4 regions of the Paenibacillus sp. J14 genome follow, and region 3 is predicted to be linked to each of the others. Evidence: riboswitches for the same ligand, from Rfam matches in the RefSeq annotation. Region 3 holds a riboswitch; each other region holds the start of a gene.
The links. Region 3 has a riboswitch for cyclic di-AMP ahead of M891_RS0117745 (3D domain-containing protein). Riboswitches for the same ligand answer to the same signal wherever they lie in the genome.
Positions count from the first base shown of each region.

Region 1 (4,271 bases), on a different contig from region 3:
CGCTCAGAAAACCCAACAATGTAGCAATAACCGTCATCCTCAGCGCGATGAGAAGTTCCGGAAGGATTTCCAAAGCGTAATTCCAATCCCACATCGGTTACATCCTCCCTTCGGACCATTTACGCTCCCACACCCGGATGCCGAAAGAGACAAGCGACGTCATCACTAAATACATCAGCAAGAGCAAGAGCAAAATCTCTGAAGTCCAGGAAATGTAGTTGTTCCGCAGAACCATCGCTTGGTATGTGAGATCCGCCATGGTGATGAAGTAGACGAGAGATGTGGATTTAATCAATTCAACAAGCAAATTGCCAAACGGAGGAAGCATTCTTAAGGCGGCTTGAGGCAAAATGATATAGCTCATTCGCTGCCACGGCGTCATATTTAAGGCGATCGCCGCTTCCCATTGCCCTTTCGGCACGGCCAAGATCGCGCTGCGTACAACCTCGGATCCATAAGCTCCAAAGTTTAATCCTACCGCCAACACGGCCGCAAGTAACTTGGGAAGTTCAATCCCCGCAAAGGGCAACGCAAAATACAACCAAAACAACTGCACGAGCAAGGACGTCCCACGGAACACCTCGACGTATATTGAAGAGATCCAGCGAATAAGGCGCAACCGGGATAAACTCATCAATCCTGAGGCGAAGGCTGTTACAACCGCTAGAAGTGTTGCCAAGATAGCGACGGTAACAGTAATTTTGGCTCCTTCTAGTAGAGTGGGGATAAAATCAATCCAGGATTCTGGCATATTATCCTCCGCAAAGCTCGGCTGCTGTCATGTCTCCGGGCAGTTCCTGCTCTGTGAATCCGAATTGTTGCAAGATTTCCAAGAGCTCGCCCGATTCCTTCATCTTGGCCAGTTCCGCGTTATAAGCCTCTTGAAATTCCTTATCCGCCAAACGGAACGCCGTTGCCCCGTAACCGCGAACACTTTGACCGTCAATCACCGGTTGCGTAAACTCGCTTACTCTTTCGATGTCTTGATCCCCCGCAGATTCAAGCATGGCCTGCAAGGAAGGTCCCGTCATCGTGATCGCTTCGACACGTCCAGATTGAAGCGCGCTAATGGCCGACGCCTGATCTGGAACTTGAATGATACGTTCATCCGGTACACCGGATTTCTGCAAATAACCGATTTCGACTGCACCAGTCATTACGGCAACCCGTGCTTTTTCGTTATTAGCGATATCTTCATAGCTGCCGAGGCCGAGAGGATTCCCCTTTTTGACGGCAATCGCTTCACCTATGCTATACTCCGGGTTGGCAAACAACACGGCTTCACACCGTTCCGGGTTAACGAACATTCCAGCGGTAATCAGATCAAATCGGTTCGCCTGCAAACCGGCAATTAAGGAACCGAATTCCGTCAACTCCCCCTTCATCTCGTGAATGCCCAGCCTTTGGAGAATTACTCGTGCGATCTCCACCGCTTCACCGGTGAGTTCTCCGTTAGCATCTTTGTAGGCATAAGGCTTCTCATTAGCGAACCCAACCGTTATAGACCCGTTTTGAATTGCCTTCGCCAGCGTCCCTTCTGCCTTAGAATCCGACTCATTTCTTGAATCAGCGTTCTGCCCTGAGTTGCAGGCAGTTAACGATACCGCTACTAGCAATGAAATCAACAACCATGACACTTTCCTCAACCATCCTCACAGCCTTTCTTTCCTATTTTTTGCATCGGTTTAGTAGGTTTTGAATCAAGTTCAATTCCGAAGCCCAGCCCCCCTCCTTTCTTCTTCATGTCGGGGTAAATAAAAAGAGACCCCTCGCTTGGGGGAAAGCATAGCTCCGCCAGCAGGGGTCCACACAAAAAAATATAAAATGGCCCTTAATAAGGGCCATGGAAGTTTTCGTGAAGTTAATTGAAACTAGACCCATCCACTGCTGACGAGGTTAGCTGACGGACTCGGGTAAGATGGTACCCTACAATCGTTAAAGAATGATTCGCCCCAAAAAATGGTTCCCCCGCTTTCCAGTAATGAACTGGAAACTAAGCGTGTGTCTATAGTAAAGGCTATTCCAGTCAATGTCAACCCATTATCTGTAATTTTAACATTTAAACTGTTAATTCATCATATGAAGGATGGAAGATTCAACCCAAATCTCTGGATGGATCCCCGCCCCCAGGCTTCATTATGATTCCAGTTGGTTTTCCACTTCTGCCAATGCAGCTTGATCCTCGGCCAAGTCTTCTTTGGCCCGTTCGATCGGTTCCGGATTCATCCGGCCTTCGGCCTGGGAGATGGCGTTTTCCGCTTTTTCGATCGCGTTACGTGCCCCCTCCAACGTTTCTTCACGAGGATGCGATTGAGCTTGGGTCACCGCGCGATGCGCTTTTTTGACCGATTGTTGTGCAAGTGAAATTGGATTTTGGGATTGTAAGCTGGAAAATGGATTTTCCATGTTCAGTTCCTCCTCGAGCAATGATGAGATTAGGATGTGAAAATACAGCTCAAATCATGCACGATTTATGGCATATCCAATAGAACCTATGCGCTTCCCATCACTAACTTTTTCTCTCTCCGCTAGTTCCATGCTACAATAAGTCTTGTTTGCAATTCCGGAAATACGAATATTATTGAACCTATTGGAGGAATACATGATGGAAGCTTTTGAGGTTCTTCTCGAAAAATACGCCGAATTGGTCATCCGCGTTGGCGTCAACATCCAACCCGGTCAAAACCTGATGCTGACGGCACCGCTGGAAACGGTGGATTTCACCCGCCTGCTGGTGGCTAAAGCCTACGATGCCGGAGCCAGATACGTCCACGTCGATTGGGAGGACGAGCAAATTACCCGCATTCGTTATGAGCATGCAACGGACGAATCCTTGGCCTACTACCCGCAGTGGCTCGCTGATATGGCGGAACAGTTCGGTGAGGAAGGCGGTGCGATCCTTCGGATTAAAGTACCCGATCCGGAGTTGTTCCGCGGCATCCCTTCTTCCAAGGTGTCTACCGCAGTCAAAGCAGCAGCAAAAGCGCGGGAGAAGCATTCCGCCCAAACGCGCAACAACCGGATCACTTGGTCGCTGATCAAAGCCCCAACGAAGGCTTGGGCCGACAAAGTGTTTGCCGATTTACCCGAAGAACAGCGGATTACGGCAATGTGGGAAGCCGTATTCAAAATGAATCGCGTTGACCGCGAGGATCCGATCGCGGCCTGGCACGCGCATATCCAACAGTTAAAAGAACGGCAAGAGCATATGAATGCCAAACGTTACAAAAAACTGCACTACCGCGCGCCGGGCACCGATCTCCACGTCGAGTTGCCTGAAGGCCATCTATGGCTTGGCGGAGGTGATTACAATGCGGCAGGGAACTATTTTGTCGCCAATATGCCAACGGAAGAAATCTACTCCATGCCGCACCGTACCGGTGTGAACGGGACCGTCACCAGCACGATGCCGCTGAATTTGAACGGCCAGCTTGTGGAAGGCCTTACGCTGACCTTCAAAGACGGTAAAGTCGTAAGCTTCGACGCCAAATCCGGACGGGAGCATTTGGAGAATCTGCTTCAAACCGACGAAGGAGCCCAGCACCTTGGCGAAATCGCTCTGGTACCGCATGATTCGCCTATCTCCAAACTAAACCGAATCTTCTATAACACCGGGATCGACGAGAACGCATCGTGCCATTTCGCCTTGGGCAGCGCGTATCCGGTGAATATCGAAAACGGCGCTCAGCTAAGCAAAGAAGAACTGCTCGCCAGAGGTGCCAACGTCAGTCTAACGCACGTGGATTTTATGATCGGCTCCGCAGAGCTCAACATTGATGGAGAGCTCGCGGATGGAACGATTGAGCCGGTATTCCGCAACGGAAACTGGGTTTAAGCCGCAATTGATTCACCGATGAATTTAGGCTTAGCCTAACGCCAGAAAATTCTAGAGCCATTTCAATTCACGCCCCTCGCGTAAAAAGAACTCCGCGGCATCCCGTCGCGGAGTTCTTCTCAATACTACTATTTCTTCATCCCGGTATAGATTTGAATCGCATCCCGCAGGAACTCGGCCGCTCCAGGCTGATCCTTGTCGTAATAAGCTTTAAAGCGCTCATCATCGACGTACATCTGCGCCAGCCCGGCATGGGCTTCCTTGCTGTACTCGTTCCAGTAGAACGTCAACCACTGCTTGTGCAAATCAGCAGCCTTTTGAGCAAGTTCACCGGCAGGATCGCCCGTTTTCATGGCCTCGGCTAATGCGACCTTAACTTCGTTCTCGAGCTGCGTAACCTTCGCATATTCCTCTTGGGTCATATTCATCAGCTTCT
Region 1 covers NZ_JADQ01000023.1:59,778-64,048, reverse strand. The annotation lists gene ehuD (ectoine/hydroxyectoine ABC transporter permease subunit EhuD) at 1-94, opposite strand, end outside; gene ehuC (ectoine/hydroxyectoine ABC transporter permease subunit EhuC) at 98-751, opposite strand; gene ehuB (ectoine/hydroxyectoine ABC transporter substrate-binding protein EhuB) at 753-1,646, opposite strand; cyclic di-AMP (ydaO/yuaA leader) riboswitch at 1,871-2,010, opposite strand; gene M891_RS0111010 (hypothetical protein) at 2,137-2,406, opposite strand; gene M891_RS0111005 (aminopeptidase) at 2,606-3,835, shown strand; gene M891_RS0111000 (MerR family transcriptional regulator) at 3,964-4,271, opposite strand, start outside.
Region 1: it holds a riboswitch for cyclic di-AMP, as region 3 does, so the genes downstream of both, ehuB (ectoine/hydroxyectoine ABC transporter substrate-binding protein EhuB) here and M891_RS0117745 (3D domain-containing protein) in region 3, are expected to answer to the same signal.

Region 2 (4,271 bases), on a different contig from region 3:
AAGCACCCAACGACCGCTGATTTCCAACGGGTAGTTGAGCAAGTGACCGGCCGCAGTTGGAAAGCGTATTTTCAACAATACGTCTATGATGGGAAAATGGCGGATTTTGCAGTAGACAACATTCAAATCACTCCAATCAACCAGGAAAGCGGTCAGATATACGAGTCGAAAGTGGTCTTTACCCGCAAAGGGGCAACCCATCCGAAGGTTCCGCTGCTGTTCACCTTCACCGATGGGCACACCGTACGCAAGCAATGGAACGGGGAAGATTCTCGCCTCGAGATCAAGCTGCAATATAAAGCACCGCTGGCATGGGTTCAGATCGACCCGGACTACACCTTAACGGTGGAGAACCTTCACATCAACAACTATCTGAAAGCAGAAGTCCCTGAAACCACGTTGTCTCGCTCCAATATGAGCGTCACCAAGCTGCTTGAAGCGATCCTTGGAGGACTTCTGTGGTAACCCTAGGTCCATACTTCTATAAGGAGGGAAAGAAATGAGTTTCGTTCGTTTAGGGTGGACTGCCCTGAAAAGCCAATTTCCCTCGGTCATCATCTTGTTCCTGTACCAGCTGCTGTGGGGATTGTTCTTGTACCGGTTGGTCGATACTGCCGTAACGGCGCTGCTGCAAAGATATCCTGACCCGCCGCCCACGGCGCTATCGAAACTCCTGTTCTTGCTTGAGGGACAGATGAATTTATGGAGCAATCCCGAGGTTCGGTTGTATTGCTGGCTGCTGGCAGGGATGATCGTCCTGCGCATGATCTTGACTCCGTTGATCCAGGCGGGAATCTTCTACGGCTTCACACCGGCGGAAAATCGCAACCCCGGCTTCCCCCTGTTCCGAGGAATGAAGGAATTTGGTAAACCGGTAATTTTGTTCTACGCGATGGAGCTCGTGCTTACCTTGTTGCCCGCCTTCTGGATTGTGCCGAGACTACTGTCGCTTTGGCCGGGGTTGACCGGGATGGAACTTCCGATGGCAACCTGGCTCACTGGGCTTGGGCTGATCCTGGGCTGGTTCATTTACGGTTGGTTTATCCGGCAATGCCTATTGTTTGTCCAGTTCGGCTACTTGTTTAAAGCCGGAGTTTGGAATTCCCTGCTAGCTTGCTTCCGAACCCTGTTGCAGGGCATCTCTATCTCGCTAATTCTCGGGGCTTTTGGCCTGATCCTCTTCCTTCTCTTCGGCACCGCATCTTGGATTTGGACGGGGATGCTGGCCCTCATCCTGCAGCAGGCTTATCCTCTCTTTCGCTGCACATTTAAGGTCTGGAAGATCGCCTCTCAATTTCATCTTTGGCAGTCCAAGGCACAAAAAAGTTAAAATTTTTTAACTCCTCAAAACCCTGTAACATCAAGGCCTTCGCCGTTCGGCGAAGGCCTTCCGTCCTATTTCCCCTCTTAATCTTGTGAATTAAGCATTGCCAAAAGATACCTACCTTTGTTACAATAACAGCAACGCAATTTCAGTAACAGTTTTGTAATTATTTTTGTCATCTTTGGCAGGAGATTCGTGCCGGATGTCAAATTAGAAATGACAGGTGTGAAAAACAAAGCCGAATTCCCTTCACCAGGGAAACGGGGGAACCACTTTGGGTGAATTGATCTCGTTTGAGAGGGATCATAGGGAACCTTCAACCGAATCCTTAAGCTAACCTCGTAGGCATTGGAAGGAGCATAACTTCTTGAAGAAGCGTTTGACGGTAGCAGCAGTAAGTTTTGCCATGCTTTTCACCATTGGAACTGGCAGCGTTTTCGCCGATTCCAAACTGGACAGTGTCATCGACGGCGCGCTTGGTAGCAGCTACGTTGCAGGCGGAACCACAACCTCCGGATTCGACTGTTCTGGATTTACGATGTACGTCTTCTCGAAGATCGGCATCAAGCTGCCTCATCAGTCCGCATCCCAATACAAAATGGGTACGGAGGTTGACAAGAGCGAACTGATCGAAGGCGATTTGGTCTTCTTTAATACTTCCGGCAAAGGCGTTTCTCATGTCGGCATCTATGTCGGCGACGGCAAATTTGCTCATGCCTCCTCCTCCAAAGGTGTAGTCATCAGCAAATTAAGCGAGAAGTACTACGTCGAGCGTTACGTTGGCGCGAAACGAATCATGAGCAACGACAAGTATGAAGATGTAACCGGTGAAATTGCTGATCACGATGATGTTCAATAAGAACTCGCTACGAAGCCCGTGGGGATGTTGATTACAACGTCTCTGCGGGTTTTTTCCTTGGATCCCCTTTCTTTCTCCTACTCTTTTCTTTAGCCCTAGTCTCTTAGGAACCATTACCCACGAATCCCTTCGCGAACACAGGCCAATAGAAGCGTTTTTTTCGACAAACTTGTCATCTCTGGACGGCTTTGGTAAAATGAAGAACGTAAATGGTAACAACTTTGTAATTATTGTTGTAACTATTTCTATGCAAGATCTTGGGTGCCATCTACAATGAAACTGCCGAATTCCCACGCACCCGGGAAGCGGGGGACCCACCAAAGGGTGAATTGATTTCGCTATAAAAGGTAACAGTCTCATCCTTCGTGATCCGAAGATGACTTTTTAACTTACCATTTCAATCAAGGTTAGAATCTCCATCCTGAGTTACTTCGTGATCCGAAGATGACTTTTTAACTTACCGCTATAGCAGATCATAGGGAACCTTCAACCGAATCCATAAGCTAACCTCGTAGGCCTTGGAAGGAGTAAGACATCTTGAGAAAGACTTTGACAGCAGCGGTAACGAGTTTAGCCCTCCTATTCACCTTGGGGGCAGGTAGCGCCTTTGCCGACTCCGCAAAAGCCGAGACAACGACGCTATCCAGTATCGTCGATTCCGTGTACGGGACGCCTTATAAATTTGGCGGCACCACGACAGCGGGATTTGATTGCTCTGGATTTACCCGGTACGTCTTCAGCAAGATGGGTATCAAGTTAGCACGTGTGTCTGCCGCTCAGTATAAGCAAGGCACACCGGTACCGAAGAGCGAGCTTCAAGCTGGGGATCTCGTCTTCTTCAAGACGACGGGGACGGGCAAAGTATCCCATGTTGGTGTTTACGTCGGCGACGGTGAATTCGCCCATGCATCCTCATCCAAGGGCATCCGGATCGACAAGCTAAGCAACAGTTATTACCAGAACCGCTACGTTGGCGCGAAGCGTGTTCTCAGTAAGTACGGTTATTCCGTCTACGCTGCGGAATCGTAATCCATTGATCTATCGGTTTCATCCTGTTCATCATCACTAATTCGCCGCTGGGCCGGGTTCTCGTTGGAACCGCCTTGCGGTCTTTTTTTATCTGTACTCTTATCTATATAACGAAACAACCGGGAAAAAGGTTGCCGCAAAGCTAAATATCCAGGAGAAATCCCACAATTTTAATTTCCCGAAGGGTAGGCAAAAACCTTTACAAGCTGCGTAATTCCGGCTATTGTGAGGATAATGGAACAATTACGACGGACTTTCCTTTAATTAAGGAGGGGGCAATATGGACCAAACGATGTCTCCGTTTCGTATCGTACCGATGGAAGAAGCCCATGGCGCGGAAATTTGCACCTGGCGTTACGATTCTCCTTATGACATCTACAGTTGGCTGCCATGGGAGCAAATGAAAGCGCTCGACGTGGAGTTTGGGAACCCGGCGATCCGCGCCGAACAGTATGTCTCCGTGTTGGATGAGAAGGGGGAGCTTGCCGGCTTCGCTCAGTACTTCCCGATGGAAGGAGTCACCCGGCTTGGCATCGGTATGAAGCCCGAGCTATGCGGCCACGGGCTGGGCAAGCTGTTTGTGAGGACCATCGTGGAGGAAGCCTGGCGTCGTAAGCCGGATCATCAGATTGACCTGGAAGTGCTGACCTGGAACACCCGAGCGATCCGGGCTTACCAGAAGGCGGGGTTTGTCATTACCGATCTGTATGAGAAGATGACACCTGGCGGGGTGTCCAAACCGTTCTATTGTATGGTTCATAAAGGGCTGCCTGAATAAGGGCACGCTCTTTTTTATGTCTTGTTTTGATTAAGACTATGACTTATGGCACACAATTTAATGGAAACGGATAATTTTTGTTCCTAATTTGGACACAAAGACTATGATCAACCCGTGTGTTCCGTTATAATGGATAGGTAGCATACATAGGAGGGGCGATTGAAATGCAAAAGTGGATCATGAGCGGTTTGTTCGTCATCGCAGGCGCTTTAGCCCTTGTATTGATGTTCACCTTGCCAAGCCGGGAAGAGGCTGCGCAAGAAGCCAAGCCGCAAATGCCT
Region 2 covers NZ_JADQ01000029.1:17,963-22,233, reverse strand. The annotation lists gene M891_RS0112565 (M1 family metallopeptidase) at 1-465, shown strand, start outside; gene M891_RS0112560 (hypothetical protein) at 500-1,330, shown strand; cyclic di-AMP (ydaO/yuaA leader) riboswitch at 1,551-1,687, shown strand; gene M891_RS0112555 (C40 family peptidase) at 1,692-2,183, shown strand; cyclic di-AMP (ydaO/yuaA leader) riboswitch at 2,454-2,716, shown strand; gene M891_RS0112550 (C40 family peptidase) at 2,721-3,212, shown strand; gene M891_RS0112545 (GNAT family N-acetyltransferase) at 3,493-3,990, shown strand; gene M891_RS23875 (c-type cytochrome) at 4,155-4,271, shown strand, end outside.
Region 2: it holds a riboswitch for cyclic di-AMP, as region 3 does, so the genes downstream of both, M891_RS0112555 (C40 family peptidase) here and M891_RS0117745 (3D domain-containing protein) in region 3, are expected to answer to the same signal.

Region 3 (4,271 bases):
AGCGCTTTTCGCCGCGCCGCCGCTTGCGGGTGCACGATTAACCCTGCGTTTATCAAGTCTTCCCAGGTGATCGCGGCCTCTACTCCAGGCGCTTCGCTGCGAACCCGAGATAACGCGGCGCGAATCGCCTCCGGCGAGGCGTTCTCCACCCCGATGTCGCCTCGCTTCGTCGCCTCCGCCTCCGGCAGGAAAGCGTGCTTGCAGCCCGGCACCCGTGCGGCCACAATTTTGCGAATCCGCTCCCCGGCATGGTCGGGGTCCGTAAAAATAATCACGCCCCGGCGTTCCTGCGCCAATGCGATTTTCTTGAGCACAGCTTCGCCGATCGCCGAACCTCCGGTCTCGATGGTATCCGCCTCTACGGCGCGCTTAATGGCCACGGTGTCGTCTCGACCCTCCACCACGATGACCTCTTTGATCATGATTTTGTCTTCCTTCCTGTTCTTGCTTGTCTCCACCAGAATAACAAAAAGAAGAGGATCATTACATCCTCTTCTAATCCACTGTCTTATTCATCATCCTAATACTATCTCATTCCCTCCGCATTGTAAAACGAAAGAGAACGAGACCTTAGTTCAATTCCGGCTTCGTCGGACCGATCACGTAGACGGTGCGGCCCTTCTTGCGGCCGAATTTCTTCGCATCCTTCAGACTATCAAAATACACATCCATCTTATGGCCATCGATGGCCCCGCCGGTATCCTCTGCCTTACGGAAGCCGATTCCTTCGATGTATACCCACCAACCAAGCGGAACGACGTCTTTATCCACCGCAATCGTTCTGCCTTCCGTCACGCGGGTACCCGAGGCCGTGCGGGTGCCAATCCCGTCTTCTTCCGCCGAATACGCGGTTAACGTAACATTTTTCAAGACTTTTTTATATTTGAATGAGACGCCACCTTTGGTCGTCGTTCCGCTGATGTTCACCGTATTTCCCTTACGGCTGATGCTGGCCGACAGAACCTCGGTAGGTTTCTTCGTACCGACTGCGATCACCTTCGGCTGAGCTTCTTTGGAGACCTCTTTGCCGAGCCAACGCTTCGCCACGAATTTTCCGTCTTCGTAAGTTTTCTCAATGTTGTGAATGACCAGACCTTCGGAACCTTCCTGGATCACTTTCGTGGTGCCTTTCAGCAGCTTATCGTCCGACGTTTTGACCACGCTAAAGGGCACGGCCTCCTTCGTCTGCACCGTTTGCTTGCTGACCCGAACGACCTTCACATTCAGGTTCTCGGTAACTTTACTGTCCAATGTCGGAGTCACCTTGTCGTCTTCACCCAAAGTGATGCCGAGCTCGGACAATACGCCCTCGACTTTGCTTTGCGTCGTGAAGTGGACTTTCGTATTGCCGTCCGCGGTCACACTGACCGGCTTCGCGCGTACTATGACAATGCGGTCACCGTTCTTCAGCGAGCTTTCCAGCGGGAGGGATACTGAATCCTTCGCACTGAGCTTAATCGATTGTTCCTCCAGCAGATGAGCTACACTGGATTGGGTTGTCTCCACTGACTGGACATTCCCGTCCACGATCAGGGATACTTCCTTCTGTGCCTGGCTATACAGCCAGATTAGGATGATGATGATTCCCGCGATGGCCAGAACGCCGACGAGCGCTATCTGACGTAAATTCTCATGCTTCCATCGCATTGCGTAAGACATGCTGGATGAGCGTGATTCATGGGTCTCCTCTTTGCGGAAAATGCCCATTTCTTCCGTCCTCCTTCATAGTCCCGCCGTCTAGGTCGATGCATGATAACGATTGACGCGACTACAGTTACTTTTTACAAAACGCCTAAGGTAGTCAAAAAGTCATCTTTTGATCACGAAGCAGGTCAAGAAGTGAATTCGGCATCGAATCTTGAATTCAGCCGGGCCTTCCGTTGCTCACGTACTCCCATGTACGCTGCGCTACTCAGTCCCTAGCTTCATCCAACCTTCTCGGTGCTGAAAACCTGACTTTTTGAACACTGATCTTAAATTTAATCCTAAGCGTTTTGCATCCTTGACCAGTCTCTCCTGCTTGTCGTCACCTCCTGTTTTCCAACAGTATGACGACCCTATTACTTTTATTCAAAACAAAAGAAGCCGGGAGAAAGAGTTAGAGGAACTCCTTCGTGGCTTCTTGAATGTCTTGGGTGTAATAGCTGCACGAGTGACCTCTCTTATTCGCTTACGAGGTTAGCTGTCGGGTTCGGGCGAAAGAGAGCCGCCCTTTCTCAGTACATTCGCTCATGGCGCAATGACCTTGAATTCACCCCATAGACCCTGGAAAGAAATCAAATACGAACGCGATTAGGCTGCCGCCAACCTGCAATTCGTATTGGTTCCCCCGTTCTCCGTCATAAGGAGATTCAGCGAGACTGGTTCATGGAACCAAGCATCGTATGGTTCAGTCCAAAACGAACCGAATCGATACTGAAAAGATTCTATCCTGTTTCGATGCAGGTTGTAAAGGAGTAATCAACCACGTTTTTTTAAAAAAATGGTTAAAAAAATGTAATGACCTTGTTTTTGAGGGTTAAAAAGCATTAATCTTTCCGAAATCCTCTTTATTTCATCCGTTTTGCTCTCAAATACTCGGAATTCCAAATCGTTCCAATGCATTTCGGGTGGTAATTTCCGCGATTTCCTCAAAAGTAACCCCTTTGAGCTCGGCTGCCATTTCCGCAACCAAACGAACATGAGCAGACTCATTTCGTTTACCACGATATGGATGCGGCGTTAAATAAGGGGAATCCGTTTCGATCAGCAAACGGTCCATCGGCGTCTTGGCCAACACTTCCTTGGGTTGTTTTGCATTTTTAAACGTAATCGGCCCGCCAAACGACAAATGAAATCCCAAATCTAGACACATTTTGGCAATTTCCCAACTGCCGGAGAAGGAGTGCATCACGCCTCCAACCTCGTTGGCCTTCTCTTCCCGAAGGATGCGAACCACGTCTTCGTGAGCGTCCCGATTATGAATGGAAATCGGCATACCTAAGCTGCGAGCCAGTCCAATTTGCTGGCGAAAAACCTTATGTTGAACGTCCTTAGGGGACGTATCCCAATAATAATCCAGCCCAATTTCTCCGATGGCGACGACCTTCTCATGCTTGCACAATTCTGCAATCCAGTCCAAATCGCCCTCTTGCATCGTAATCGCGTCTTGCGGATGCCATCCGACCGCGGCATAAATGAAGTCATAGGTCTCTGCCAGCTTCATGGTCGAAGGGATTGTCTCACGGTTAAATCCGATGTTGATCATCCGCGTAACCCCTTGTTCCACAGCGCGCGCGATCACTTCCTCGCGGTCCTCGTCAAATTGGGGAGCATCCAAATGCGTATGCGTATCAAATAACATAAACCTTGTCATCCTCCTATTTCCGTTGCTCGAAAATGCGGGCTACCGGGCGAGGCAGCCGCTCCATTACAGCACACAATTTATTATCCGGATAGTACAAATGCGTCTTCCCCCGGTGTAATCCGCTGATCGACCGCACGATATCCGAGACTTCCGAAATTTCCCGCAGCCGCTCCTGCCGGTCCAACAACAAAATTTGCTTCTGCCAAACCCCGCCGTCCGGACGGAACACATCATACGGCAGATCCGTCGGAAAATCAATTTCCATGTCGTATTCAGGTTCAAGACCGACTTGTCTAAAGGCGTTCCGAATCTCGTCCAGCATTTCCAGCTCCGATGAATCTAATTCTACATATTTATACAGCTTACGATTCAAAAACCGAGAACATAAATCGCTTAACCGCTCGTCGTCTTCTCTCGTCCACTGCATGAAGGTCGTTTGCATCAGCGCTTCGTCCAGCTGCAAATAATCGGTTACGCTGATATCCCCTTGAAATAAGTTCGGTAACGGATGCGGCAAGAAGCAAAAAGAATGCCCGCTCCGGTATAATTCCTTAGCCCGACGCAAAATTTGCCGAAGAATGATCTCCGAGCTCCGCGTCACCGGGTGGAAATAAACCTGCCAATACATCTGATACCGCGACATTAAATAATCTTCCACCGCATGCATCCCTGATTCTTTAACCACAACCCGCCCTTGAAAAGGTCGAAGCATCCGCAAAATCCGGTCCATGTCAATCGTCCCGTAGTTTACACCGGTAAAATAAGCATCCCGCAGCAAATAATCCATCCGATCCGCATCCAGCGGGCTAGACACCAAATTCACCACAATCGGATTGTCATAATCCTTCCGGATCACCGCAGCCACCTTGTCCGGAAAATCCGGAGAAATCTCGCGCAGGACGTTCCCCACCTCGGTTTCCCCCAA
Region 3 covers NZ_JADQ01000053.1:13,049-17,319, reverse strand. The annotation lists gene rnmV (ribonuclease M5) at 1-422, opposite strand, end outside; gene M891_RS0117745 (3D domain-containing protein) at 571-1,707, opposite strand; cyclic di-AMP (ydaO/yuaA leader) riboswitch at 2,153-2,367, opposite strand; gene M891_RS0117740 (TatD family hydrolase) at 2,570-3,343, opposite strand; gene M891_RS0117735 (HD domain-containing protein) at 3,360-4,271, opposite strand, start outside.

Region 4 (4,271 bases), on a different contig from region 3:
CGCTGCGGCCAATGGCGGGGTACAAATCAGTGAGTTGTATACCGACAAATTCGGCTCGCACAAAACAGCTTTCATCGCGATTCCCGGCAGCAAAGCGATGCTCGCCGTGGGCCTTGACGCTACCTTCATCGATAAGAAGAAAGACCAAATTTTATACATCTGTATCGGCATCACCTTACTTGTCATTGTGGTGGGCATGGCCGCAGCGTATTTTGCAAGTACGCGAATCACGAAGCCAATTCGCAAGCTGGTGAAGGTCACGGAGCAAATGGCTGGCGGAGACTTCCGTCATACCATCGAAGTGAAAGGACATGACGAAATTGCCCAACTCGCCGGAAGCTTCCAAACGATGACGCTTCAGCTCAAAAACATGTTCGCTGCAGTGATGCAAACGTCCCAAGTGGTCGTAGACGGATCTGAGAACTTATCCCGATCGGTGACAACGTTTGAAGATTTGATTGCCCGTTCCAATGCAGCTACGAAGGAAATCGAAGCGGGCAGCATGACGATTGCTTCCGCAGCAGCCGAAAACGCCCGTGCGATGGAAGAAATTTCGCAAGGTGTACAGCATATTGCGTCTTCGTCTGCCGAAGTCACGGAACGGATTGGACAAGCTGCAGAGGAGGCTGACGCCGGAAATCATTTGGCGCAAACAGCGGTTACGCAAATGCAGCATGTCGAAGATGCGGCTAATCGCACGTTGGAGCATATCCGCACGCTGAATGATCGTTCCGAGTCCATTTCGAACGTGGTAGGTACCATTACAGAAATTACGAAGCAAATTAATATTTTGGCGCTGAACGCGGCGATTGAAGCTGCACGTGCCGGCGAACACGGCAAAGGCTTTGCTGTCGTGGCCGAGGAAGTTCGTAAGCTGGCTGAACAGTCCCGCCGAGCGATGGAGGAAATCGGCGAGAACCTGCTCAGTATCCGAGAAGAATCGGAAAATTCGGTCAACGCCATGCAGCGGGCCAGCGAGGAAATCGTCTCCGGAACCGAACGGGTGAAGCAAGCGGGTCAAGCGTTTGAACAATTAACGAAGCTGATTCAGAACGTGAACTTGACGATTCAATCGGTTTCAGCCTCCACCCAAGAGGTATCTGCCGGTACCGAGGAAGTCACCGCATCGGTAGAGGAATCGGCCAATATTACCGCCAAATCGCTGGAGAACATGGAGCAAATCAGCAGCTACTCGCAGCAACAGCTGGACGAAATGGAAGCGCACGCGCGTACAGTTCGCTCACTGTATGAGCAGGCGTTGTCGTTGCAGGAATCGATTGCAAAATTCCGGATCTGACTCTAAAAATAAAACGTACCCTTCACGTTCCCCTGATCGGGGAAACGGAAAGGGTACGTTTTGTTTTATCCCTTAAATCGTCACTGGGCTTGCAGAAGCCGCATCTTCTGTTGTCTGATCCGATTGCGTATCCGCCTTCGAATCCAGCTTCTTTTCCGGCTTCTTCCAGTACGCTTCACTGCCTGGCAAATCGTCAAACCAGGTCGCATCATCCGGGCAAGGCAAAATCATAAACTTGCCGTATTCACCGTCCCGGGACTGATGATACTTGAGATAGGCCTGCCCGTTTTCGATAGCCAGGATTTCGATTTTTCCTGAAGAATGACTCATCGATAATCGCACGCGCTTTCCAAGCCCTGAAGTACGGGCTTTCGCTTCCTCTACTAGCTCATACGCTCGTTTCAATGGGATGACAAAGTCAGCATTTCCGGCTACGGGACGATTAATAAAGAAATAGTACGGAGTGACGCCAGCCCAAGATAAGCGATCTAGCAATTCACCAAGCACGGCCGCATCATCGTTGATGCCTTTGAGAATCGGCGTTTGATTGACCACGATAGCCCCGGCGTCGTGCAGCGCCTGGAACCCTCTTTTGGCCTCAGGGGTAATTTCGCGCGGATGATTGATATGCGCCATAACATAAATCCGTTGATCAACGGTGGAGAACTCCCGAATCAGATCCAGCAACTCCGGATCTTCATAAATACGCATAGGATTAAACACAGGAATTTTGGAACCGAGGCGGATGATTTTTACATGCTCAATAGCTCTTAGCCGCTCGAGAATCGAACGCAGCTTTCTGGTCGCTAAGATCAAGCTGTCACCGCCGGTTAACAGGACGTTATTAATCTCCGGATGCTGTGCGATGTACTCAATGCCAGGTGTGACATCCGCCATCGCTTCCTTCACATCGTTGCGGAATAACCGTTTACGGAAGCAGTATCGGCAATAGGAGCCGCAAACCTCGGACACAATCAGCAGCGCGGTCGTTCGATATTTGTGCTGGCAGCCAGGCACCACGTAGTTCGCCGCTTCGTCAGAAGCGTCCCAGCGCCCATATTCCTTCAGTTCTCCCGTATTGGGGATCACCAACTTGCGGATCGGGTCCTCCGGATCATTCCAGTCGATCAAACTCAAATAGTAGTCGTTCACCCGAAAAACAAATTTGTCGGTAATCGGTTTCAAGTCCTGCCGCTCCTGCTCGGACAACTGGCTCACCTTGGCAATATCGGTGATGTACTTCGGACTAGCCATAAATCCTCTCCTCCTTTATTAGTACGATGCGTAAAGAAGAAGCTCGAAACTTGCAGTGAATGCGAGTACTCCGCCGAATGCTCGGGTCAAAGGTCTTGCAGAACGCAAAAAGACCCCGCTTCAAAGAACAGGGTCATTAAATGATGACTGAAATAATATTAAAAATGACCCATCCACTGCAAACGAGGTTAGCTGACGGGCTCGGGAAGATGGTTCCCTACGTTAAACTTGCAACGATTCGCCCCAAAAGATTGGTTCCCCCGCTTTTCGACTTTACCCATCGAAAATTAAGCGTACTTTTATCCTACCTTATCCTTACCCAATTTGTCAAAGCTTACCTTGGATCCCAATAATGTCGTAAATGAGATTCATGCGCAAATGCCTGCGAACCTGCTCCGCTAACCGATCGAAGGCTTCCTCCTTCCGTGAGGAAGAAACAAAGGTGACGTTCAAAGGTTCCAGCCCTTTGCTCGTACGCAGTCCGTCCAGCCAAGCACGTCGCCAGGCATCATTATGGAACACTCCGTGCAGATACGTCCCAAACACCCTGCCATCGGCGCGGGCTGCGCCTTCCGGATGTGTTTGCGTCTCAGCCTGTTCTAACTCCGGGGCTGTCCCTGACCCTTGTACTGGCTCCTCATTGACCCGAAGCATAAATAAGGGACGAGTGTCCCGCAACTGCTGGGTTGATCCGGCATGAATCTCATAGCCTGAGATCGGCAGCTCCTGGTTCTGAGGATGCAATGCGATCGGATGGTCCTCGCACGTATATCCGTGCACGCGCACCGTTTTTTTACCTGGGAGAAAGGTTGTAGCCAAGGGGAGCAGGCCCAGACCCAATGCCGACCTCGGTTCATTGGACTCTACGCCTTCAGGGTCATGCAGTTGTTCGCCCAGCATTTGATATCCGCCGCAAATTCCGACCAGCTGGGTGTGCGTCCCCTCATCGATCAGGTTGCAAACTGCCCCTGCCAGCCCTTGCCCGCGCAAAAATTCCAGATCGCTGATCGTATCCTTGGTCCCCGGCAAAATCACCACATCGGGATGTCCAAGTTCTGACAGCTTGCTTACATAACGTAACGATACGTCCGGTTCGGCTGCCAACGGGTCAAAATCCGTGAAGTTAGAAATATGCGGATAACGGATAACGGCGATATCCAGCTCCTGCGTTGCGGATGGCGCTGAACGAGCTGGATAGGTATCCAGGACAACGGAATCCTCCGCTTCGATCTCCAGATTATTTAGGTAGGGGAGAACTCCAAGTACGGGGATTCCGGTCCGCTGCTCCAGCCAATCCAGGCCAGGCTGCAGCAGAGACAGATCGCCGCGAAACTTATTGATAATGAACCCTTTTACGCGAGCGCGTTCGTGCGGTTCAAGCAGCTCCAGGGTACCAACAAGAAAGGCAAACACCCCGCCACGGTCGATATCCCCCACCAAAATCACGGGAGCATCCGCCCATTCGGCCAAGTTCATGTTAACGATATCCCGTTGCTTCAGGTTGATCTCCGCTGGGCTTCCAGCCCCCTCGATCACCACAATGCCATGCCTATCGCGGAGCCGACCGAGCGCTTCCATGACCAGCGGCTTGGCGTGGGGCAGAAACTCCTCACGATAATCAGATGCGCTAAGGTGACGGTAAGGACGCCCATGTACAACAATCTGCGAGTGCATGTTCCCAGTTGGCTTGATCAGTACCGGGTTCATTTCGGTGGTGGCA
Region 4 covers NZ_JADQ01000017.1:52,611-56,881, forward strand. The annotation lists gene M891_RS0108680 (methyl-accepting chemotaxis protein) at 1-1,297, shown strand, start outside; gene M891_RS0108685 (KamA family radical SAM protein) at 1,370-2,551, opposite strand; cyclic di-AMP (ydaO/yuaA leader) riboswitch at 2,714-2,855, opposite strand; gene M891_RS0108690 (cobyric acid synthase) at 2,879-4,271, opposite strand, start outside.
Region 4: it holds a riboswitch for cyclic di-AMP, as region 3 does, so the genes downstream of both, M891_RS0108685 (KamA family radical SAM protein) here and M891_RS0117745 (3D domain-containing protein) in region 3, are expected to answer to the same signal.